Regions from separate parts of the Candidatus Pantoea communis genome, predicted to be linked through region 1. Evidence: predicted binding sites of a transcription regulator. Region 1 holds the regulator's gene; each other region holds the start of a gene.
The links. Region 1 encodes PhoB, which activates phosphate uptake and scavenging genes when phosphate is short. Its sites were predicted from a motif close to CTGTCATAAAACTGNCNNAT; they were not measured.

Region 1 (4,292 bases):
GTCAGGATTTTCATGCAGACGGGTTCTCCAGCGCGGCGAGGGTGGTGCGGAACAGTTGCGTGAGTTGCTCGGCTTGTTCGGCATCTAACTGATCTTCCTGCGCCAGACGGCGGGCGAACACTTCTTCGACTTTCAATTCGCTTAGCGTTTCATTATCCATGCGTGCCAGGCTGCGCTGACGCTGTTCGCGGCTGCGGCGTACCAGCAGCACTTCCACCGGTAGGGCTTCGGTCAGTTGCTCAACACGGCGCTGCAAATCGCTGAGATATTCTTGCGTGGTGATTTCAATATCGAGCCAGACGGGCTGCTCGCGATCTCCCTCGCTAAATTCGCCCAGCTGTTGTTCGATCTCCGCCATTGAGCCTTTCAACATCTGCATCGGCTGGAACTGCGGGATCGGGAGGGGAGTGACGCTATCCAGCTGAGCGCTGAACTCCAGCAGGAACACGCTCTTTTCGCGGCCCAGTTCGTCAAAACTGAGCGGAATCGGTGAGCCGCTGTAGCGAATATGTTCGCTATCGGCAATGCGCTGGGCACGGTGAATATGGCCAAGGGCAATGTAATCCGCGGCGGGAAACGCCTGCGCCGGGAAGGCATCCAGCGTGCCGATATAGATATCGCGCACCGAGTCGCTTTTCGTCACACCAACGGTGGTGAGATGACCGGTGGCAATGATGGGAAGTGCGCGATCTGCCCGCTCGGCCAGCGCTGCGGCATAACACTGCTGATAATGCTGCTCAATCGCTTCCAGCAGTGATATCTGCTTCTCGCGCCCGGATTGCCCCGCCTGGCTGCGCAAAATATCGCGCGGACGTAAATAGGGAATCGCGCACAGTAACGCGCCCGGCGTGCCATCGCGTTGATGCAGCGTCAGCACCTGCTGTTCGCCTTGTGGCGTGGCGCTGGTGATCACTCGCGTACTTAAACAGGCGAGTAACTCGCGTGATTCATTCAGGGTCGCGACGGAATCATGGTTGCCCGCCAGCACAATCAGCTCACAGTGCGTCGGCTGTAGCGCCACCACGAAGCGGTTAAACATTTCACGCGCATAGCTCGGTGGCGAACCGGTATCAAACAGGTCTCCCGCGATGATTAAGGCATCCACCTGATGCTGGGTAATCTGTGCCAGCAGCCAGTCCAGGAAGGCCTGATGCTCGGCCGCCCGGCTTTTGCTGTAAAAGAACTGACCGAGATGCCAATCCGCGGTGTGAATGATGCGCATGAATACTCCCTGCTTCGTTAAGCGAAGGCGAATTATAACCTCTTCAGATCGCAAAGAAAAAAAAGCGATAATCGTTGTCACATTTCTGTTTTTTAACTATTTATCATAGGTCGGGTTTTTCATAAAAGTGTCATAAAACTGACGCATAATGGCGCCGCAAATCCCAGTGACCTATTGTCACAAAAGCAGGAGTTATAATGGCTAAGCGCATTTTGGTTGTGGAAGACGAAGCTCCCATCCGTGAAATGTTATGTTTCGTGCTGGAACAGAATGATTACCAGCCTATTGAGGCAGAAGACTATGACAGCGCGATTGGTAAGCTGATCGAACCCTGGCCTGATTTAATTCTGCTGGATTGGATGTTGCCTGGCGGCAGCGGTATTCAGTTTATTAAACATTTGAAACGTGAAGCCATGACGCGCGACATCCCGGTGATGATGCTGACGGCACGCGGTGAAGAAGAGGATCGCGTACGCGGTCTGGAAGTCGGCGCCGATGACTACATCACTAAGCCTTTCTCACCGAAAGAGCTGATGGCACGTATCAAAGCGGTGATGCGCCGTATTTCACCGATGGCGGTGGAAGAGGTGATTGAGATGCAGGGCCTGAGCCTGGATCCTTCCTCACATCGCGTGATGTCGGAAAGTACCCCGCTGGAAATGGGGCCCACCGAATATAAATTACTGCACTTCTTTATGACGCACCCGGAGCGTGTTTACAGCCGCGAACAGCTGCTGAACCATGTATGGGGCACCAACGTCTACGTGGAAGATCGTACCGTTGATGTGCATATCCGTCGTTTACGTAAAGCACTGGAAGTATCTGGCCACGATCGCATGGTTCAAACCGTACGCGGAACAGGGTATCGTTTCTCTGCCCGCTACTAAACGGAGTCTTTTACCGTGCTGGAACGACTCTCCTGGAAGAGATTATTGACTGAGCTGGCGCTGGTCTGTTTGCCCGCGCTGGTGCTTGGTCTGTTGTTCGGTTATCTGCCCTGGCTACTGCTGATCGCGGTGTCGGGTGTGATGTTTTGGCACTTTAGAAATCTGATGCGTCTGTCGCACTGGCTGTGGGTCGATCGTTCCATGACGCCGCCCGCCGGTCGCGGTAGCTGGGAGCCCTTGTTCTACGGCTTGTACCAGATGCAACTGCGTAATCGCCGTCGACGTCGCGAGCTGGGTAACCTGATTAAGCGCTTTCGTAGCGGCGCGGAATCCCTGCCGGATGCAGTGATCCTGACCACCGAAGAGGGCACCATTTTCTGGTGCAACGGGCTGGCACAACAGCATCTCGGGCTGCGCTGGCCGGAAGATAATGGCCAGAACATCCTCAACTTGCTGCGCTATCCTGAGTTTTCCCGCTATATTCGCCAACGCGATTTTGACAAGCCGCTGACGCTGGTGCTGAACAATCAACATCATATGGAATTCCGTGTGATGCCCTATAGCGAAGGGCAGTGGTTGATGGTGGCGCGCGATGTCACCCAAATGCACCAGCTGGAAGGGGCGCGGCGTAACTTCTTTGCCAACGTCAGTCATGAACTGCGTACGCCGTTAACGGTGCTGCAGGGCTATCTGGAGATGATGGACGATGCGACGATGAACGAGCGCACGCGCGGCAAGGCGTTGCATACCATGCAGGAGCAAACGCGCCGCATGGATAGCCTGGTGAAACAGCTGCTGACTTTGTCACGTATCGAGGCCGCACCGGCTATCGATCTCAAAGAGACGGTGGATGTTCCGGGCATGCTGCAACTGTTGCAGCGCGAGGCGGAAACGCTGAGCCAGGGTCGGCACAGCATTCATTTCCGCACCGATCCGCACCTCAAAGTCTTCGGTAATGATGAACAGCTGCGCAGCGCCATTTCCAATCTGGTGTACAACGCGGTGAATCACACGCCGGAAGGGACGCGCCTCGATATTAGCTGGCTGCGTAACAAAGAGGGCGCGGAGTTCAAAGTGTGCGATAACGGACCGGGGATCAGCGAGGAGCATTTGCCGCGCCTCACCGAGCGTTTCTATCGGGTGGATAAAGCCCGATCGCGCGCCACCGGGGGCAGTGGCTTAGGGTTGGCGATCGTTAAGCATGCATTGAGCCACCATAATGCACGGCTGGAAATCACCAGTATTCCGCATCAGGAAACCTGTTTTAGTTTCGTGCTGCCGCCACGTTTGATTGTGGCGAAGAGCGTGCACAGTAAGGTCAGTTAAGCACGATGAAGTGGCGCAATTGATTGCGTGATGAATCGCGGCGCGACAGAATGTGCAGTTCAATGTTCCTGACCTGATTTGCGGAAGACCTGATGAGATCGCTGTTGCTGTTCACGTTGCTGCTGTGCTCTACGCTGGCACAAAGCCAACAAACCATGCTCACCGGCAATTTGAGCAGCGTCGGTTCCGACACCCTCGGCTATCTGATGACCTTATGGGGCGAGGATTTCAGCCGCCAGTCACCGGGCGTTAACGTTCAGGTACAGGCGGCTGGATCCTCAACCGCACCCACCGCGCTGGCGGCAGGCGCTGCCCAGCTCGGGGCGATGAGCCGCCCGATGCAAATTGATGAACGCCAACTGTTTACCACGCGCTACGGCTATCCCCCGCTGGCGGTGCCGGTGGCGATGGATGCGCTGGTGGTGGTGGTCAATCAGGACAACCCGCTAACGCGTATCGATCAACCGCAACTCGATGCCCTTTTCTCTGTCACTCGTCTGTGTGGTGCACACTCGGTGCCGCAGCACTGGGGCGATCTTGGCCTCAACCAGGGAGATTGGGCGCGACGCAGCATTCAGCGTTTTGGCCGTAATTCGGCATCAGGTACCTGGGGCTTCTTCAAACAGCAGGCGCTGTGTAAAGGGGATTTCCGCTCGGACGTCGCGGAGTTTCCCGGCTCGGCGGCGGTGGTGCAGGCCGTCGCGGCAACACCCAACAGCATTGGTTATGCCAGTTTTGGTTTTCACTTAAGCGGCGTGAAGATGGTGCCCATCGTCACTGCCAGCGGCGATAGCGTGATGCCGGACGCCGAAACCATTCGCAGCGGCCGCTATCCGTGGTCGCGTCCGCTCTATATT
Region 2 (4,292 bases), on a different contig from region 1:
CGCTGGTGGGACCCGATGAGGATGCCGATGCGCTGCTGGAACCCGCTCGTCGTCTGGCGAAGAAGCGCATTGTGGTGAAACGCCCGGATTACGCGCCGCCGTTAGCGGGCGTTGCAACCCAATCGGCCGTGGTCACCAAAAGCCATCGCTTTGATATTTATCCGCCATTGGTATGATTCTGCATGATGGCGTTGCGGCGTAATTTATCGCGCGGGGTTTAAAGACGCGCGATGTATTACGCCGCGACCAAAAAAACAGGGCCATGACTGGCCCTGTTTTTATTCGTCTTCTTCGTCACGCAGCGGCACAATCAGCATATCGATATGCACGGTGTTGATCAGCTGGCGCGCTGATGACATCAGCTTGCTCCAGAAATCCTGGTGGTGACCACAGACCACCAAATCCACATCGTATTTCTTAATCGCATCCACCAGCACCTGGCCGAGATCGCCGCTGCCGCTCAGGGTTTCACTGATCGGATAACCGGCGTTGGTAGAAAGTTCTTTCAGCGCGGTGTGCGTCTCCTCAGAAATGCGTTTCTGCATGTCGCCCAGATTGACGTCAATCAGCCCGGTGTAAAGGTCTGAGTAATTCACATCAACGTGGATCAGCGAGATTTTTGCATCATAAGGACGGGCCAGTGAAACGGCTTTATCAACCAGCAACTGGCTTTCCGGGGAAAGGTCTACTGCAATCAGGATGTGTTTATAAGCCATGATAAAACTCCTTCTCAAGATTCTGGGGCTACCTGAATTCCCGCCGCTCGGCGAGCGAAATCCTTTGCGCGAAACAGCGATGAAGCGCCACCAACCACAATTTATGCCCTGCAGGCGTTCTGTTGTTATGACCTGAGTATAGCCAGAGTTGTTAACAAATGCTGCAATCCACGGCTCGCTTGTGAGGAAGATCAAGCGCTATCGCAATTTTCACTCGCGGTGAACGAAAATCATCGCTGGAAAAAAATTGAACAGATCTCCTACACTGAAAATGAGTGCCACTGCCGTCTGGGTAACGCGCTCGGGTTCGCATAACAACAATGCAATTCGATTCATCTGTGGCTGGTTAATTTCCCGTGGGGCGTCTACAGCATTTCCCCGCTGCCTTCGACGTCATTGCGGCTCCAGCTGGGAGGGGAACATGATCAGCACTATCGCGCTTTTTTGGGCTCTGTGTGTGGTTTGTCTGGTGAATATGGCGCGCTACTTCTCTTCTTTGCGCTCGCTATTGGCTGTGCTGCGCGGTTGCGATCCGCTGCTGTATCAATATGTGGATGGGGCAGGTTTCTTCACGTCTCATGGTCAGCCGAGCAAGCAGGTGCGACTGGTGCGTTATATCTGGGATAAACGCTATCGCGATCATCACGACGACGAATTTATTCGCCGCTGCGAGCGCGTACGCAGGCAGTTTGTCCTGACCAGCGGGCTCTGTTTTTTGGTGGTGGTGAGTCTGGTTGGCCTGGCGATCTGGCATTAAATAGCGGCAATAAAAAAGGGCGATCTGTGTTGAACAGTCGCCCTCTTGTTTGCCGTTAAAGGCTTAGATAATTTTCAGCGCGATCCAGTAGAGCGAACCTGACAGCACAATACAGACCGGCAGGGTGAACACCCACGCCATGGCGATGTTTTTGATCGTACGGCTCTGTAATCCACCGCCATCCACCAGCATGGTACCGGCAACGGATGATGACAGAATATGCGTGGTCGAAACCGGCATTCCGGTATAGCTCGCGATACCAATCGACACAGCCGCAGTGACCTGCGCTGACATGCCTTGCGCATAAGTCATGCCTTTCTTACCGATTTTCTCACCGATGGTGGTCGCCACGCGACGCCAGCCAATCATGGTACCAATGCCCAGCGCTAACGCCACCGCCATGATGATCCAGATCGGCGCGTACTCGACGGTGCCCAGCAAATCGCCCTTCAACTTGTTAAGGAAGCGCTTATCGTCCGGGGTGGTCTCTGGCAGCTTCGCGGCTTTATCGGCCGTGTCCGAGACGCACATCAGCAGGCGACGCATCTGGCTGCGTTGATCAACCGTCAGTTGGTCATAGCTATTCAGATTAGTTAGCAGCACCTGAGCACGGTCAATGGCTTGCAGCGCACGGCTGCTGTCGCAATGGAACTCGTGAGGACCGCCCACCGCTTCTTCCGGTGCAGGCACAACAGGTGGTGCCATCTGGATGATATGCGTGAGTGAATCGCTGTGCTGCTGATAGTACTGTTCCAGGTGATTGACCGCATCGCGAGTTCGCGTGATGTCATAACCTGAGGCATTCATGTTGACCACGAAACCCGCAGGCGCAACACCGATTAGCACTAACATAATCAGGCCAATGCCTTTCTGACCATCGTTCGCACCGTGGGAGTAGCTCACGCCAATCGCCGAAACGATCAAGGCAATACGCGTCCAGAACGGTGGCTTCTTCTTGCCATCGATCTTTTCACGGTCAGCGGGCGTCATGTGGATGCGCGAACGTTTAGGGGTTCCGCTCCAGTAACGACGCAGGATGAAAATCAGCGAGCCCGCAATCACCAGGCCGACAATCGGCGACAGGATCAGTGACAGGAAGATATTAATGACTTTCGGCAGGTTGAGGGCATCAACCACCGAGGTGCCGGTCATCAGCGCATTGGTGAGACCAATGCCGATAATCGCGCCGATCAAGGTGTGAGAACTGGATGCCGGCAAACCCAGATACCAGGTGCCGAGGTTCCAGATGATGGCCGCCAGCAGCATGGAGAACACCATGGCCAGGCCGTGAGCGGAACCCACATTCAGCAGTAAATCAGTTGGCAGCATATGCACGATGGCATAAGCCACGCTCAAGCCGCCCAGCAAAACGCCTAAGAAGTTGAAAACACCCGCCATCACAACCGCCAATTGCGCCCGCATCGCGCGGGTATAGATGACGGTAGCGACTGCGTTAGCAGTGTCGTGGAAACCGTTGATTGCCTCATAGAACAATACGAACAGCAGAGCGATAACCAAAAACAGGCCGGTACTGAGGTCAAGACCAGCGAACAGATGTAGCATAAACGTTACGCCATTTTTTGGAGGACATGAACGCGGCGCATTATCGGCGACAACCCGCATGATGTGAAAGGAAAATATAGTCCTTTTTTGTCTTAAAATTGCCACAAACCCCATCAGACAAGGTAAAAAGACTGAAAAATAAGCGAGTTACAATATGACACATTTACGGCATTTTTTTGACGCTGGCGCGAAATGCCGCAGATCTCTACAATCACCGCCTTTCAATTATGTGGATTAAGCACTGTGGACAAGTTTGACGTTATCGTAATAGGTGCAGGCGCTGCCGGCATGTTCTGTGCGGCGCAGGCAGGGCAGTTGGGTCGTCGGGTGCTGTTGCTGGATAACGGCAAAAAGGCGGGACGTAAAATCCTGATGTCCGGTGGTGGCCGCTGTAACTTCACCAATATGTACACCGAACCGGCCGCCTATCTCTCGCACAACCCGCATTTCAGTAAGTCGGCATTGGCGCGTTACACCCAGTGGGACTTCATCGATCTGGTGAATCGCCACAAGATTGCGTATCACGAGAAAACCCTCGGCCAGTTGTTCTGCGATGATTCGGCGCAGCAGATCGTGGATTTGCTGTTAAAAGAGTGCGAAGACGGGCAGGTTATGTTGCGCTTGCGCAGTGAAGTGCTGAGCGTGACGCGCGATGAAAACGGCTACAGGCTGCAACTGAATGGCTCCGAGGTGCAGGCTGAGAAATTGGTGATCGCCAGCGGTGGCTTATCGATGCCGGGTCTGGGCGTGACACCATTCGGGTACAAAGTGGCCGAGCAGTTTGGTTTGAAAGTGTTCCCGACGCGCGCAGCCCTGGTGCCGTTTACGCTGCATAAGCCACTGCTTGAGCAGCTGCATACCTTATCGGGTGTGTCATTGCCCACCACCATCACCGCGCAGGATGGCACGCTGTTTAAAGAAGCGATGCTGTTTACCCATCGCGGTTTGTCGGGTCCGGCGGTATTGCAAATCTCCAGCTACTGGCAGCCGGGTGAGTTTGTCACCATTAACCTGTCGCCGGAAACCTCGCTGGAAGAATTCATCAACGTGCAGCGCGAGGCGCATCCGAATCTCAGCCTAAAAAACAGCCTGGCGAAAATCCTGCCGAAGCGTCTGGTGGAAGTGTTGCAGGAGCTGAAGCAGATCCCGGATGTGACGCTGAAGCAGCTCAACAGCAAGCAGCAGGCGGAGTTGGTCATCACGTTGCATCAGTGGCGCGTGCAGCCGAATGGCACCGAAGGTTATCGCACTGCCGA
Region 3 (4,292 bases), on a different contig from region 1:
CTGATGAATACCACCCATGCTTATACCAATAGTCAGGTGCTGCACGATCAGCCGGAGAAAGATCTGCGCGGTGCACGTGCCGCCGCCCTGTCGATTGTGCCTTACTCCAGCGGTGCGGCAAAAGCGCTGGGCCGTGTGATCCCGGAACTGGATGGACGTTTGACGGGCTATTCATTGCGCGTGCCGGTGCCAGTGGTGTCGATTGTGGATCTCACCGTGACGCTGAAGCGTGATGTGACGGCAGAAGAAGTGAACAATGCATTTAAGGCCGCCGCCGCTGAGGGTCCATTAAAAGGCATTCTGGGATACAGCGATGAGCCACTGGTCTCCAGCGACTATCAGGGCGATCCACGTTCATCGATCATTGATGGGCTCTCTACCCTGGTGATTGGCGGCAACCTGGTGAAAATCCTCGCCTGGTACGATAACGAGTGGGGATTCTCAAATCGTCTGGTGGATTTAGCGCGCTTAATGGCGCAGCGCGGATTGTAATTCGCACCAATCTGCAGCCCAAAAAATCCCCGCTGATGCGGGGATTCTCGTTGCTGCCGGGAGTGATTACTTGATGCCCATCGCATCCTTCAGCGTAAAGAACAAGTCCGTCTGATCGGTCAGGCCCACCACGTTAGCCGCATAAGGCCCATAGGCCGCGATGCGCAACTGTGTGCCGGTATGCCCCTGAGAATCCTCTTCAGAGTTACCGTAACTGATGGTCATGACCGCACCATCTTTGGTGTTCACCGCCTGGGTCAGGCCTGGGGCTTTGCTGCCATTTTCAATAATCTGGCTGCTATGCGCATGGTCTGCCGTCACTACCACCAGCGTGTCACCGTGTTCACGTGCAAAAGCCAGCGCCTGCTGCACGGCCTCATCCAGATCCACCGTTTCGCCAATCTGGCCGCACGGGTTCGCCGCGTGATCCTGTTTATCAATTGACGCGCCTTCCACCTGCAGGAAGAAACCTTTCTCATTGGTGCTCAGCAGATCAATCGCCTTTTTGGTCATCTGCGCCAATGTTGGTGTTGATGCCGGGCGATCTTTATTCACTTCACAGGTCACCGCCGGTTTATCGATATTGCCGTGATAGCTGGCTTTTGGTCCCTGCCAGCGAACCGGCATATTGCCATCGGAGAACAGCCCCAGTACCGGTTTCGTTTGATCGGCCTGTTGGATGGCATTCATGCCATCAAGGTTATCAACCAGCTGGAAGCCCAACGCCTGAGCCTGCTCGCGCAGGGTTTTACCCTGATATTCACCCGCTTTGGCGCTTTCAGAGAACGATTTCGCCCCGCCGCCAAGGGTGACATCTGGGCGGGTCTTCAGCATCTGCTCGCTGATAGACCCTTTACCGCCCTGCTCCAGCGCATTGGTGGGACACAGCTCGCTGGTTTTCTCCGGGCCATAACATTTACGCGACGTGACATGCGCCATCAAAGCGGCGGGCGTGGCATCCTGCAATTCTGCAGTCGAGACGTTACCGGTGGCTTTCCCAGCGGCTTTCGCCAACTCCAGAATGGTGACCTGATCCTTGCCATTAACGTCTACGCCGATGGCGCCGTTATAAGATTTGGTGCCCGTCGCCCAGGCGGTCGCGGAGGCAGCCGAATCGGTCACGTAATTCGGTTTGTGAGTTTTCTTGTCTAACGAGTAGTGGGTGTACTGACCGGTTAACGGCAGCGCATCAATGCCTGGGAAGAAACCACCCGCGCCCATCGCCTGATTTCGTGCGGCGGTGATTTCCGAGTCACCCATGCCATCGCCGATCAATAAGATGACGTTTTTGGCCGTGGTATTAACGAGTGAGGCTTTCAGCGCTTCCGTCTGGTCGCTGCTGAGGCGGCGCGCGCCACCGTGTTCGGTGATATCACCGGTGGCGGCGCGGCTATACGTTGTTGTGTCTGCCACTGCTGACGTCGCGATGAGTGAAGCCAGCAGAGAAACCGTGAAAAGAGGTATGTGTTTCATTTATAAGCATCCTTATCAGTAAATATAACCAAATGTTTCCGCAGACAAGTCTGCGACAGTCTGGTGACACTTTTGTGGCAGAGAGGGAATAATTTGATGACAGAACACGCAGTTCGGCGAGAGATGCAGCAAGCTGCACAGAGCTTAAGCGGATAGAACAAAAGGAGAAAATAGGGCTTGACCGTATTCAGGTAACTCCCTATAGTAGCGCCCCGTTGACCCAGTGCGGTTGGCAGAAAAAATGTGGTGAGATGTCCGAGTGGCTGAAGGAGCACGCCTGGAAAGTGTGTATACGGCAACGTATCGGGGGTTCGAATCCCCCTCTCACCGCCATCATTTCGAAGAAGAGCCTGAACGAAAGTTCAGGCTTTTTTTTGTCTTCAATTCAGCCACATCGTTAATTTATCTGGCCATCTTCCATTACCATCGCTAAAAACTTGTCTCTTAGCGGGTCCTTAATCTGACCATTCCACGCCAAACCGGTGTGCCATTGGGTATGCTCGCCTTCCAGCGGCAATAGTGTGACGCCTACAGGCAGGATGTGTTTCACACTCGCCGGCAGTAACGCCACACCATCACCAGCGGCCACCAGCGCCAGTAACGTCTGAATATCATCAGCAGCCGACACCGTGCGCGGCGTGAGGTTTCTTGCGGTCAGGAATTGATCGGCCTGCGTAGTGAGCCCTTCGCCCCGCTGAGGTGCCAACTGTAAGAGTTGATGATTTTCAATAACCTGCGTTGTTTCTAAGTGACTCAATAATTGATCAGCGGCTACCGCCAGCACTAATTGTTCCGTATCCAGACTGTGACTTTGCAGTGGTTCAGGCACGGGTAAGCGCACAAATCCCACCTGCAGTCGTCCTTCAGCAAGCCGTTGGGTCTGAACCGCCGAAGGCATATCGTTGAGCGAGACCTGTACGCCGGGATAACGAACGCGAAAGGCAGCGACACGTTTGGCAGCAAAAAGATAAGAAGAGATGCCAAAACCCAGAGTGAGTTTTCCTGAATCCCCTCTTTGGATCGCCGTCACATCAGCAAAGAAATCCGCGTAGCGCTCCACTGCCTCGCTGGCAGCCGCTAATAACTGCTCTCCCGCCACCGTTAACCGCGCGCCATGCCGGCCGCGCTGAAATAACGTCACACCAGAAAGGTGCTCCAGTGTCTGGATCTGTTTCGAGAGTGCGGGCTGGGTGATGCAGAGCTTATTGGCCGCCGAGTGGTAGGTGCCTTCTTGCGCCAGCGTCACAAAGGCGCGTAACAGTTTAATATCCATTCCAATCGGTTATCAAAGTGGGAGAAGTTGTGATTATACACGGTGGATTTCCCTCTGGTGAAATAGCGACCTACTTCCTTTTGGAGAATCACCATGGAACATTCACTTCGCGTTGCCACCGTGCAGTTTTGCCATCGCGCCAGCGACAAAGCTTACAATCTTTCCGTGATGGAGCGCTTTATCGCGCAGGCCGCACAAGAAGAAGTCAAAATATTAACCTTTCCTGAAATGTGCATCACGGGTTACTGGCATGTGCCGGATCTGCCCATTACAGAGGTCGAAGCCCTGGCCGAGCGCACGGAAAACAGCCCGTCACTGGCGCGTATCGCGAGCCTGGCGGAAAAGCATCAGATGGCGATCGGCGCCGGCTACATCGAAAAGCATGATAATGGACTGCTCTACAATGCCTATGCGGTCTGCATGCCGGATGGCCAACGCCAAGTACATCGTAAGATCCATGCTTTCGAACATGCGGGCATCGCCCAGGGAAATGAATTCACCGTGTTTGACACGCCATGGGGGGTGAAAGTCGGGATTCTGATTTGCTGGGACAATAATTTAACCGATAACGTCCGCATCACCGCGCTCATGGGAGCCGATATTCTGATTGCCCCGCATCAAACAGGTGGCACCCATTCACGCAGTCCCTTTGGTATGAAACCCATTCCGGTGAGCCTGTGGGAAAACCGAGAAAGCGATCCCAGCGCACTGGAAATCGCTCTGGCTAGCGACAGCGGTCGAGGCTGGTTGATGCGCTGGCTGCCTTCGCGTGCGCACGATAACGGGCTTTTCGTCCTGTTCAGTAATGCCGTCGGACTGGATAACGGCGAGATCCGTACCGGCAATGCGATGGTGATTGACCCCTATGGCCGCATCGTTAACGAAACCACTTCCTTCAGGGATACGCTGGTGAGTGCCGACCTGGATCTCTCGTTACTGGCGATGTCTACCGGACGCCGCTGGATCCATGGTCGTCGCCCGGAGCTTTATCAACTCCTGTGTGAACCTCAGGGCTATGAGCGTGATGCACGTACTGCACGGTTCTCCGAGGATG
Region 4 (4,292 bases), on a different contig from region 1:
ACCTGAAGTTGAAAAGCAGTAAACAAGGAGAGCAGGCATGAGTCAGCCTTTGTTAGCCGTTGAAGGCTTGATGATGCGCTTTGGCGGGCTGTTGGCCGTCAACAATGTGGCGCTGGAACTGCATCCCCAGGAAATCGTGTCACTGATCGGGCCAAACGGTGCCGGTAAAACCACGGTGTTCAACTGCCTGACCGGTTTTTACAAGCCGACCGGCGGTACCATCAAACTGCGCGATCAGGAGTTGCAGGGCCAGCCGGGCCAGAAGATTGCGCGTATGGGCATCGTGCGTACTTTCCAGCACGTGCGACTGTTCCGTGAGATGACGGTGATTGAAAACCTGCTGGTCGCGCAGCATCAGCACCTGAAAAGTGGCGTGTTCTCCGGCCTGTTCAAAACCCCGGCGTTCCGTCGCGGGGAGAGTGAAGCGCTGGATCGTGCTGCCACCTGGCTGGATCGCATCGGCCTGCTGGAGCTGGCCAATCGCCAGGCGGGCAACCTCGCTTACGGCCAGCAGCGTCGTCTGGAGATTGCGCGCTGCATGGTGACGCGTCCGGAAATCCTGATGCTGGATGAGCCTGCCGCAGGACTTAACCCACGCGAAACCCACGAACTGGACGAACTGATTGCCGAACTGCGCGGTGAGCATAAGGTCTCGGTACTGTTAATCGAACACGATATGAAGCTGGTGATGGGCATTTCTGACCGCATTTATGTGGTGAACCAGGGCACACCGCTGGCTAACGGTACGCCGGAAGAAGTGCGTAACAATCCGGATGTGATCCGTGCTTATTTAGGTGAGGCGTAATATGGCAAACCCAATTTTAACGTTGCAAGGGGTGAGTGCCCATTACGGCCCAATTCAGGCACTGCACAACATTAACCTGCACATCAGTCAGGGTGAAATTGTCACCCTGATTGGGGCTAACGGCGCAGGTAAAACCACGTTGCTCGGCACCCTGTGCGGTGAGCCGCGTGCCACCAGTGGCACTATTATCTTCGACGGCAAAGAGATCACCGACTGGCAAACCGCCAAAATCATGCGTGAAGCGATTGCGATTGTGCCGGAAGGCCGCCGCGTGTTTTCACGCATGACGGTGGAAGAGAACCTGGCGATGGGCGGTTTCTTTGCCACGCGCCAGCAGTATCAGGAGCGCATTGAGCGGGTTTATCAGCTGTTCCCGCGTCTGGCTGAACGTAAAGTGCAGCGCGCGGGCACCATGTCCGGTGGTGAACAGCAGATGCTGGCGATCGGTCGTGCGCTAATGAGTCAGCCGCGTTTGCTGTTACTCGACGAACCTTCTTTAGGTTTAGCGCCGATTATTATTCAGCAGATTTTCGATACGATTGAACAGTTGCGTAAAGAGGGCATGACCATTTTCCTGGTGGAGCAAAACGCCAACCAGGCGCTGAAGCTCGCCGATCGCGGCTACGTGCTGGAGAACGGTCATGTGGTGCTGGAAGACAGTGGTGAAGCGTTGCTGTCCAACGAAGCGGTACGCAGCGCTTACCTCGGCGCCTGACCTGGCTTACTTGCCAGCTTGCGGTTGGGCAGTGCTCGCCATCCTCACGTACTAAGAGTACGTTCCGGTGGCTGCGCCGCCGACGGTCTGACTGCAACGCTGGCGGTCTAAACAGTGGCTCAAGTTTGAGATAACTTGTGCCACTTTAAACTTTCTAATACGCGCAATCTCCGTCACATTTCCGTCATAAACCTGTTATTAATCCGTCATTTCCCCGTGTCATGTTACTTCGCGAACAAAAAAATGCGTGATATCGCGCGTACCTAACAGCACAGGAAAAAACTTATGTCCGCTTTTACGCTTCGTCCCCGCCTGATGAGTGTTTTGCTTGGTCTGGCGCTCAGTGGTAACGCGCTGGCTGCCACTGACATTCCTTTCTGGCACTCAATGGAAGGCGAGTTAGGCAAAGAAGTCGATTCTCTGGCACAACGTTTTAACCAGGCTCACCCAGAATATAAAATCGTACCGACTTACAAAGGTAACTACGAGCAGAGCCTGGCAGCGGGTATCGCTGCTGTGCGTACCGGTAAAGCACCGGCGATTCTGCAGGTTTACGAAGTGGGTACGGCGACCATGATGGCTTCAAAAGCTATCGTGCCTGTGCATGACGTGTTCAAAGACGCGGGCGTGCAGATGGATCCAAAACAGTTCGTGCCAGCGGTTGCAGGTTATTACAGCGACAGCAATGGCCAGCTGATCTCTCAGCCGTTCAACAGCTCAACCCCAGTGCTGTACTACAACAAAGATGCCTTCAAGAAAGCCGGTCTGAACCCAGACCAGCCGCCTAAAACCTGGCAGGAACTGGCAAAAGACGCCGACGCACTGCGTAAAGCGGGCATGACTTGTGGTTACGCCAGCGGCTGGCAGGGTTGGATTCAAATCGAAAACTTCAGCGCCTGGCATGCACTGCCGGTTGCCACCAAAAACAACGGCTTTGACGGTACCGACGCGGTATTGGAATTCAACAAGCCGGTTCAGGTGCGCCACATCCAGATGCTGGAAGACATGAACAAGAAGGGTGATTTCACCTACTTCGGTCGTAAAGATGAATCCACCGCGAAGTTCTACAACGGCGATTGCGGCATCACCACGGCTTCTTCCGGCTCTCTGGCGGATATCAAGCATTACGCTAAGTTCAACTTCGGCGTCGGCATGATGCCTTATGACTCAACTGTGCCTAACGCACCGCAGAACGCCATCATCGGCGGCGCGAGCCTGTGGGTGATGAAAGGCAAAGATGCCGACACCTACAAGGGCGTAGCAGAGTTCATGAAGTTCCTGGCTCAGCCAGAAATCGCCGCAGAATGGCACCAGAAGACCGGTTACCTGCCAATCACCACTGCTGCATATGAGCTGACCAAGCAACAGGGCTTCTATGACAAGAACCCAGGCGCAGACATCGCCACGCGTCAGATGCTGAACAAAGATCCACTGCCGTTCACCAAAGGCATGCGTCTGGGCAACATGCCACAGATTCGTACCATTGTGGACGAAGAGCTGGAAGGCGTGTGGACGGGCAAACAGGCTCCACAGGCTGCACTGGATAACGCTGTGAAGCGCGGAAACGAACTGCTGCGTCGTTTTGAACAGCAAGTGAAGTAATTCCGTTGTCTCGGGGCTGGCGCATGGCGTCAGCCCCGATTTCTCTTTTGGCGAGTCTGCTATGTCCTCATCACGCCCCGTTTTTCGCTCCCGTTTTTTGCCCTATTTGCTGGTGGCACCACAGCTGGTCATTACTGCTATTTTCTTCCTGTGGCCGGCCGGTGAAGCGCTGTGGTATTCGCTGCAAAGTATCGATCCTTTTGGTATTTCCAGCACCTTCGTCGGGCTGGATAACTTCAAACGCCTGTTCAGCGACAGCTATTACCTGGATTCTTTCTGGACCACCATCGAATTCAGCGCACTGGTTACGGTGTGCGGCATGACCTTCTCGCTGCTGCTGGCGGCGCTGGTCGACTACGTGGTGCGTCTGAAAAAACTGTACCAAACGCTATTGCTGCTGCCTTACGCCGTTGCACCGGTGGTCGCTGCCGTGCTGTGGATGTTCCTGTTCAACCCTGGCCTCGGCCTGTTCAGCCATCTGCTGAACCAGATTGGCTATAACTGGAACTACGCGCAAAACAGCGGTCAGGCGATGTTCCTGATCGTGCTGGCATCCATCTGGCAGCAGATGAGCTACAACTTCCTGTTCTTCTTTGCCGCACTGCAGTCGATCCCCAAATCGCTGGTGGAAGCGGCGGCGATTGACGGTGCTGGACCGGTGCGCCGTTTCTTCAATCTGTCACTGCCGCTGATCACCCCGGTGAGTTTCTTCCTGCTGGTGGTCAACCTGGTGTATGCCTTCTTCGACACCTTCCCGGTGATCGATGCCGCGACCGGCGGCGGTCCGGTGCAGGCCACTACCACGTTGATCTACAAAATTTATCGCGAAGGCTTTACCGGTCTGGATCTCTCGTCCTCTGCCGCGCAATCCGTGGTGCTGATGCTGCTGGTGATTGGCCTGACGATCCTGCAATTCCGCTTTGTCGAGCGTAAGGTGCAATACCAATGATTGAGAATCGACGCGGGCTGGATATCTTCAGCCATACCCTGCTGGTGCTCGGTGTCCTGACCATTCTGTTCCCGCTGTACGTGGCGATAGTCGCCGCCACGCTGGATAACGAAGCGGTGTATCAGGTGCCGATGACCTTAGTGCCCGGCACCCATCTGTGGGACAACATTTCACGCATCTGGACCCAGGGCGTCAACGGCAGCGGTCCGGCCTTTGGCATG

Region 2: a site for PhoB is predicted at 3,124-3,143, ahead of pitA (inorganic phosphate transporter PitA). Genes of this name have one in related genera too.
Region 3: a site for PhoB is predicted at 2,016-2,035, ahead of phoA (alkaline phosphatase). Genes of this name have one in related genera too.
Region 4: a site for PhoB is predicted at 1,702-1,721, ahead of ugpB (sn-glycerol-3-phosphate ABC transporter substrate-binding protein UgpB). Genes of this name have one in related genera too.

Annotation. Positions count from the first base shown of each region.
Region 1 covers NZ_VWXC01000008.1:114,560-118,851, forward strand. Annotated here, with positions in the region: gene F3J37_RS12570 (AAA family ATPase) at 1-14, opposite strand, end outside; gene sbcD (exonuclease subunit SbcD) at 11-1,222, opposite strand; gene phoB (phosphate response regulator transcription factor PhoB) at 1,420-2,109, shown strand; gene phoR (phosphate regulon sensor histidine kinase PhoR) at 2,125-3,435, shown strand; gene F3J37_RS12590 (PstS family phosphate ABC transporter substrate-binding protein) at 3,528-4,292, shown strand, end outside.
Region 2 covers NZ_VWXC01000016.1:95,549-99,840, forward strand. Annotated here, with positions in the region: gene rsmJ (16S rRNA (guanine(1516)-N(2))-methyltransferase RsmJ) at 1-176, shown strand, start outside; gene uspA (universal stress protein UspA) at 279-716, opposite strand; gene uspB (universal stress protein UspB) at 1,138-1,473, shown strand; gene pitA (inorganic phosphate transporter PitA) at 1,537-3,036, opposite strand; gene F3J37_RS19830 (BaiN/RdsA family NAD(P)/FAD-dependent oxidoreductase) at 3,280-4,292, shown strand, end outside.
Region 3 covers NZ_VWXC01000002.1:231,432-235,723, reverse strand. Annotated here, with positions in the region: gene gap (type I glyceraldehyde-3-phosphate dehydrogenase) at 1-492, shown strand, start outside; gene phoA (alkaline phosphatase) at 559-1,965, opposite strand; tRNA gene F3J37_RS05180 (tRNA-Ser) at 2,211-2,298, shown strand; gene F3J37_RS05175 (LysR family transcriptional regulator) at 2,363-3,238, opposite strand; gene F3J37_RS05170 (nitrilase family protein) at 3,332-4,292, shown strand, end outside.
Region 4 covers NZ_VWXC01000009.1:179,750-184,041, reverse strand. Annotated here, with positions in the region: gene F3J37_RS14015 (high-affinity branched-chain amino acid ABC transporter permease LivM) at 1-41, shown strand, start outside; gene livG (high-affinity branched-chain amino acid ABC transporter ATP-binding protein LivG) at 38-805, shown strand; gene livF (high-affinity branched-chain amino acid ABC transporter ATP-binding protein LivF) at 807-1,520, shown strand; gene ugpB (sn-glycerol-3-phosphate ABC transporter substrate-binding protein UgpB) at 1,806-3,122, shown strand; gene ugpA (sn-glycerol-3-phosphate ABC transporter permease UgpA) at 3,184-4,071, shown strand; gene ugpE (sn-glycerol-3-phosphate ABC transporter permease UgpE) at 4,068-4,292, shown strand, end outside.